DNA from 2 places in the Variovorax sp. 278MFTsu5.1 genome. Region 1 is predicted to be linked to the other one. Evidence: predicted binding sites of a transcription regulator. Region 1 holds the regulator's gene; the other holds the start of a gene.

Region 1 (3,577 bases):
CGCACGGGCCTGCCGATGGCGGCGCCCAACCAGTGGCTTTCGACGGCGGCCACGCGCGGCACCAAGGACGCCGCGCGCAAGCCCGGTGCACGCCAGGTGCCATGGCTGCGCCAGCAGGATTTCGGCCATCGCCCGATGGTCCATCTGCTGACGCGGCTGCCCGGCATCGAGGCCATGGTGCAGTGGCAGGCCGCCGGCCAGCGCTGGCTGGCGCGCGCGCCGGGTTCCACGGCCGTGATCGAGTCGCGCACCGGCTCTCCCGACACGCTCGCGCGCATGGATTTCGAGTTCGCCGAGGAGCGCCCCGTGCGCTTCCGCGGCAAGGCGGCGCTGCTCGCCGTGGCGCATGCCGACGTGGTGCTGCGCTTCAATGCCGCCGCGATGGCGGCGGGCATCGCACGCGACGAGATGCCGGCGCTGCGCTGCATCGCCACGCGCGTGGTCGATGCGCGCAGCGGCAACGTACTGGCGCTGAGTCATGCGCTGTCGAACGTCGGTACAGAGGTTTCGGCGCGCCAGCTCGCGCAGTGGCTGGGCTGGGCCGTGGATGCCGAGCCCTGCTTCCGCCTGCTGCGCGACGGCGTGCAGCTGGTGGGCGGCATCGGCGAGCTGGGCGACCCGGACATCATGAAGCGGCTGCTGATCGCCGGGCAGATGACCTCCACCGTGTGGCGCCTGCTGCAGGCCGAAGGCGAATGGGCCGACCGTGCCCGCGCGCTGATGGGCCAGCTCACCGGCCGCCCCGCACGCAACGGCCGCGCCATGAGCGGCAGCGCGCTCTACGCGGGCTTTGGCAAGCTCTTCCTGCTGCTGGACGCGCTTGGCACCGAATCGACCGCGCCGGTGCAGTCGCCCCGCGCGCTGGAGAAGCCGCAGAAGCTGGAGCGGCAGGATTGAGGGCGCTGCGATGAACAAGCTGGTTGCGGATCAGGCGGACGGCCTCCGGCGCCTGCTCGCGCCGACGCAGGCGCGCGTGCTCGCGGTGGCCGGCATGGGGCGCGGCGCGGGCGGCACCACCGCCGCGATGAACTTCGCCGTGGCGCTGGTGGGGCAGGGCCGCAACGTGCTGCTGCTGGACGAGCATTGCCGCGCCGAGGGCTCGGCCTGCGAGGTCTGGGACATCGACCCGCTGGGCGGCCTTGTCGACGTCGCGGCCGGGCGCCTCACGCTGGACGGCGCCGAGGTACGCATGGCCTGTGGGGTGCATGTGCTGCCGGCGCCGCCCGCGGCTGCAAGAGGAACATCGCAAGGCGCGGCCGACCCGCGCAGGTTCTGGCACGACGGCGTGGTCGTCATCGACGCGGCCTTCGACGGCGAGGGCCGGCTGTCGCCGCTCGCGCAGTGCGCGGACGACCTGCTGCTGGTGCTGCAGCCGCATCCGGCCTCGGTCACCTCGGCCTACGCGGGCATCAAGCGCCTGCACCACGCCCACGGCCTGAAGCAGATGCGCTTCCTGCTCAACGGCGTGGTCGACGTGCAGGCCGCGCGCCAGATCATGAACAACCTCGCCCATGCCGGCAGCCGCTACCTCGCGCTGTCGCTGCGGGCGGCGGGATGGGTGCGCTTCGATCCGCTCGTCTCCGACGCATGGCGGCTGAAGAAGACCATCGCCGAGGCCTTTCCCGCGAGCCATGCGGCGGTCGACTTCCGCCGCGCCGCGGGCGAGATGGACCAGTGGCCATGGCCCGAGGCAGCCCCGCTGCAGGCCGTGGCCTGAGCCGCCGGCTCCGCACCGAGGAAGGACGCACGACGGCCATGTACACCGCACAAGGAACCATCGAGAAATCGCACCTGCTCGCGCAGCACCAGCCGCTGGTGCGCCGCATCGCGCTGCAGATGATGGCGAAGCTGCCGGCCAGCGTGGAGCTGGACGACCTGATCCAGGCCGGCATGCTCGGCCTGCTTGACGCATCCGCGCGCTACCAGGACAACCGCGGCGCGCAGTTCGAGACTTTCGTGAGCCAGCGCATCCGCGGCGCCATGCTCGACGAGCTGCGTGCCGCCGACTGGGGCTCGCGCGGCCTGCGCCAGTCGGCGCGCGGCATCGAGAAGGCGATGCAGGCGCTGGGCCACAGGCTCGGGCGCGCTCCCACCGAAGGGGAGATCGCCCGGGAACTGAAGATGGACATCGAGGCCTACCAGTCGCTGCTGCAGGAGATCCAGGGCTGCCAGCTGCTGTATGTGGAAGACTTCTCCAAGGACGACGCCGACAACGGTTTTCTCGACAGCCACTCGCAGGACGCCCGCAAGGACCGGCGCAGCAGCGACGATCCGCTGGAGCAACTGCTGGAAAGCGGCTTCCGCCACCAGCTGGTGGACGCCATCTCGGCGCTGCCCGAGCGCGACCAGCTGCTGCTGAACCTCTACTACGAGGAGGAGCTGAACCTGCGCGAGATCGGCGCCATCCTCGAAGTGAGCCAGTCGCGGGTGTGCCAGCTGCACAGCCAGGCGATCAGCAGGCTGCGGGCGAAGCTGAAGGATGTGCTCTAGGGTCTGTTCACACTATTTCCCGGGTCGCGTTGGTGCTCCAAGGGGCTGGCTGCAAGGCGCGCGTGCGCAGTAAGGCTGGCGCCCTGCAAGCGCGGGCAACGCCGCAGACGGCCCCTTGGAGCACCAACCCTGCGGGAAGGGCAGCCAGGGCGGGCCACTCGGCGTTGCGCTCCTAGCGTGTGCGCATGCACACGCGTCGTCACGCGCCTTGATTGGCCCGCCCTGGCTGCCCTTCGCGACCCCGGAAATAGTGTGAACAGACCCTTGAAGGATGCGCTGAATAGGCGTTGTCCGTCAGCCAGGCGCGCTCGCCTCCGGCGCAGGGCGCCTGCGAGGGCACGAAAACTCGGAGTCTTGCCAAAGACCCGCAACAAGCAACTCTCTTCAAGGCTGCAGGCCAGCCGCCCCATCGGCGAATACGCGCTCATCGGCTCGACCCACAGCGCGGCGCTGGTGCATCTGGGCGGCGACATCGAGTGGCTGTGCCTGCCGCGCTTCGACTCGGCCGCGATGTTCGCCAGCCTGCTGGGCGACGAGCGCAACGGCCACTGGACCATGTGCGCGCGCGACCGCAAGGCGCGCGTCTCGCGGCGCTACCTTCCCGGCACCGTTGTGCTGGAGACCACGATTCGTACAGGCACGGGCGTGGCCGTCGTCACCGACTTCATGCCTCGCCCCGCGCTCGACGGCACACACGAGGTGGTGCGCATCGTGCGGGGCGTACGGGGCACGGTGAGCATGCACACCGAGTTCCGCATCCGCTTCAACTACGGCGAGTGGTGCCCGTGGATGGAGCGGCGCGATGGCGCGGTGTTCGCCACGGCCGGGCCGGATGCGGTGCGCATCAGCTCCGGCGTGCCGCTGGTCAACGAGAACTTCGCGAGCTTCGCCGACTTCACCGTGTCGGCGGGGCAGTCCATCGCGTTCAGCCTCGACTGGTTTCCCTCGCACCTGAAGCCGCCGGTGACGCGCGATGCCAACGCGCTGCTGGCGCGCACAGTCGCCGAATGGAGTGCGTGGACCGATCGCTGCGGCTACCACGGCGAATTCCGCGAGCCGGTGATGCGCTCGCTGCTCACGCTCAAGG
Region 2 (3,577 bases), 330 kb from region 1:
GCCGCGCGACGGCGTGGCGGTGGTGCGCATCTGGCAGGCCAACATCGGAAAGACCATCGTCGCGCATGTGCCGTTGGCCGATGGCGCGGTGCAGGAGACCGGCGACTTCGAGCTCGACGGCGTGACCTTCCCGGCCGCCGAGGTGCAGCTCGAATTCATGGACCCGGCCGCGGAAGAAGAAGGCTCGGGCGGCGCGATGTTCCCCACCGGCAACCTCGTCGATGAGCTCGAGGTGCCCGGCGTCGGCACGCTGCGCGCGACGATGATCAACGCCGGCATCCCGACCATCTTCGTGGAGGCCGAAGCCATCGGCTACACGGGCACCGAGTTGCAGGACGCGATCAACGGCGACGTCGCCGCGCTCGCGAAGTTCGAAGCCATCCGCGCGCACGGCGCGGTGCGCATGGGGCTCATCAAGAACGTCGGCGAAGCGGCAGGGCGCCAGCACACGCCCAAGGTCGCGTTCGTCGCGAGGCCAGCGAGCTACACGGCTTCCAGCGGCAAGCCGGTCGCGGCGGGCGATGTCGACCTGCTGGTGCGCGCGCTGTCCATGGGCAAGCTGCACCACGCCATGATGGGCACGGCGGCGGTGGCCATCGGCACGGCGGCGGCCATTCCGGGCACGCTGGTCAACCTCGCGGCCGGCGGCGGCGAGCGCTCGGCGGTGCGCTTCGGCCATCCCTCGGGCACGCTGCGCGTCGGCGCGCAAGCCAGCCGGGTCGATGGCGAATGGCGCGTGACCAAGGCCGTGATGAGCCGCAGCGCCCGCGTGCTGATGGAAGGCTGGGTGCGCATGCCCGGCGATACGCTCTGACCTCCGGAATCAACAAGACAACGCAACACAACAAGGAAGAACCGATGTCGACTCGCAAGACCCTCCGAGCCCTGGCCGAAGCGCGCCGGGGCGTGCTGGTGCCGGGTGCCTTCAACGCGCTGTCGGCGCGCGTGATCGAGGACCTGGGCTTCGAGGCCATCTACGTCACCGGCGCGGGCGTCACCAACATGTGGTTCGGCCTGCCCGACCAGGGCTTCATGGGCCTGCACGAGATCGCCGACCACACGGCGCGCATCCGCGACGCGGTGGGCCTGCCGCTGATCGTGGATGCCGACACCGGCTTCGGCAACGCGCTCAACGTGCGCCACACGGTGCGCGTGCTGGAGCGCGCGGGTGCCGACTGCATCCAGTTCGAGGACCAGGTCGCACCCAAGCGCTGCGGCCACTTCTCGGGCAAGGACGTGATCTCCACCGAGGAGGCCGTCAACAAGATCAAGGCTGCCGTCGATGCGCGCACCGACCCCGATCTGCTCGTCATGGCCCGCACCGACGCCGCCGCCACGCTGGGCTTCGAGGCCGCCATCGAGCGCGCGCAGAAGTTCAGCGAGGCGGGTGCAGACATCCTCTTCGTGGAGGCCGTGACCACGGCCGACGAGATCCGCGCGCTGCCGCAGCGGCTGAAGAAGCCGCAGCTCATGAACATGGTGATCGGTGGCAGGACGCCGATCTTCGGCGCCGAGGAACTCGCCGGGCTGGGCTACGGCATCGTGCTGTATGCCAACGCGGCGCTGCAGGGGGCAGTCGCCGGCATGCAGAAGGCGCTGACGGTGCTGCGCGACACGAAGCGCGTGGACGAAGACCCGGCGCTGGTCGTGCCCTTCGCGGAACGCCAGCGGCTGGTGGGCAAGCCCGAACTCGACGCGCTGGAGAAGCGGTACGCGAGCTGAGCAGGAGAAGGCGGGAGAAGGCAGGACAAGGGCTGGCGCCGCTAGCGCAGCACCAGCACCGGGATGTGAGAGTGCGTCAGCACATGCAGCGTCTCGCTGCCCATCAGCAGGCGCGCCAGGCTGCGCCGGCCGTGGGAGGCCATCACGATCAGGTCGCACTGCTGGTTCTTCGCGGCCGCGATGATGGCCTCGGCCACCTGGTTCGACTTCATGACCACTGCCCTCGGATTGCGCACGCCCCTGGCGGTGGCGGCGGCGACCGACTTGTCGACCAGCCGGCGCGCGGCATGGTCCGACTGCTCCTGCGCGGCCTCGATGTCGCGCTGGCTCAGCATCAGCGATCCTTCGAAGTAGCCGACGGGCTCGATGTGCGCGACGGTGACGCTCACCAGTTCGGCATTGCAGAGCAGGGCCAGATCGATGGCGGCATTGACCGCCTGCTCCGACAGCGCAGAGCCGTCGGTTGCCACGAGAACACGCTTGTACATGGCAGGCTCCTTGGCCCCCGGCACCGCGGGTGCCCTCGAATTCCAGTCTAGTCGGCCATGGCGGCGGTGCAAGCGGTCGCGGGCAATTGCGGCGCGATCAGAGGCGGCCCTCTATTTTTCGCGCCGGCTGCCGATATAGCTTCTTTCCCTTGCGGACAACCAGAGGAGGACAGAGATGCTCAATACCATCGGCGCGAGCGGCGGCGCAACAGGCAGCGGGGTCAACGTGAACGCCGAGATCGCGAAGATCCAGCGGCAGATCACCGCCACGCAGAAACAGATCGGCGAGACGCAGGCCCAGCTGCTCGCCGCGCCCGAGGATGCCCGCGATGCGATCCGGATGCAGCTCGAGGCGCTCGCGGCGAAGCTCGCGATGCTGCAGCAGCAGATGAATGCGCTGCGCAACGCCGGCGTCCAGCAGAGCGCGATGGCCTCGCTGGAGGAAGGCGCAGCGGGTACGCAGCGCGCCAGCCGCGGTGCCTCGGGCACGCTCGGCAGCGTGGTGGACGTGCAGGCCTGACCGCCCGCTTGATCACCCGCGGGGGTCAGCCGCCGCGCTCGGGCCAGCGGTGCCGTGTTCCGCCCGAGCGCCGGTTCGCCTTTTCCGCCACCACGCCCTGCGCGAGCAGTTCCTCGCCGCGCTGCTCCAGGTGGTGCAGGCAGCGCAGGAGGGCGTCCAGGTCCGCGGGCGCCACGCCTTCCAGCAGTTCCGTGTTCAGCCCCGCGATGCGCGGAAAGAGCCTGCCGAAGAGCTGCTGGCCCGAGGCGCTCAGCCGCACATGCACCTCGCGCCGGTCCTCGGCGTTCTGCCGGCGCTGCACCAGCTTCTTCTCGACCAGGCTGCGCAGTCCGCGCGAGGTGCGCACACGGTCCAGGTGCAGCTGGGTGGCCAGCGCCGAGGAGGTCATCTCGCCCTCCTGGGCGAGCGTGGCGATCATTCCCCACTCGCGGCGCGTGATGCCGAAGCCGCCCTCGACCAGCCGCGTCGCCATGCCGCTGCCCGCGCGCACGGCGCGCGCCATGCGGTAGAGCAGCAGGTCGTCCAGTGAATGGGGCGCGCGCAACGCTCCTGCATCGGGGAAAGCTTGTTGCATACAGGTGACGGAACGTGAAGGGCGCGAGCGGTTGAAGTGTGGTTCGCCCGCCTCGGCAGGCACTTGATTGATTAGATCAACTGTTTCCCTGTACGTATAAACCAGTAACAAATTTGAACGACCGGAAACAGTCTTGGTGCGCGATTTTCGCCGCGAAACCGCGCCTGCCCGTCCTTCCGTTCGTACCCACCTCCGCAGGAGACCCGATCCGATGCCCGCATTCCTTTCCCGGCGCAAGCTCATCATGGCATGGGGCGTCGCCCTGGCCGCCTG

The links. Region 1 encodes FliA, which starts transcription of late flagellar genes. Its sites were predicted from a motif close to CTAAAGTTTNNNNNNNNNNNGCCGNTA; they were not measured.
Region 2: a site for FliA is predicted at 2,320-2,346, ahead of ABL844_RS26315 (FlxA-like family protein). Genes of this name have one in related genera too.

What each region holds. Positions count from the first base shown of each region.
Region 1 is NZ_CP157622.1:5,346,550-5,350,126, reverse strand. Features, by position in the region: gene flhF (flagellar biosynthesis protein FlhF) at 1-897, shown strand, start outside; gene ABL844_RS24720 (MinD/ParA family ATP-binding protein) at 908-1,717, shown strand; gene ABL844_RS24715 (RNA polymerase sigma factor FliA) at 1,756-2,490, shown strand; gene ABL844_RS24710 (glycoside hydrolase family 15 protein) at 2,845-3,577, shown strand, end outside.
Region 2 is NZ_CP157622.1:5,671,755-5,675,331, reverse strand. Features, by position in the region: gene prpF (2-methylaconitate cis-trans isomerase PrpF) at 1-814, shown strand, start outside; gene ABL844_RS26325 (isocitrate lyase/PEP mutase family protein) at 859-1,722, shown strand; gene ABL844_RS26320 (universal stress protein) at 1,764-2,210, opposite strand; gene ABL844_RS26315 (FlxA-like family protein) at 2,386-2,730, shown strand; gene ABL844_RS26310 (MarR family winged helix-turn-helix transcriptional regulator) at 2,756-3,304, opposite strand; gene ABL844_RS26305 (tripartite tricarboxylate transporter substrate-binding protein) at 3,516-3,577, shown strand, end outside.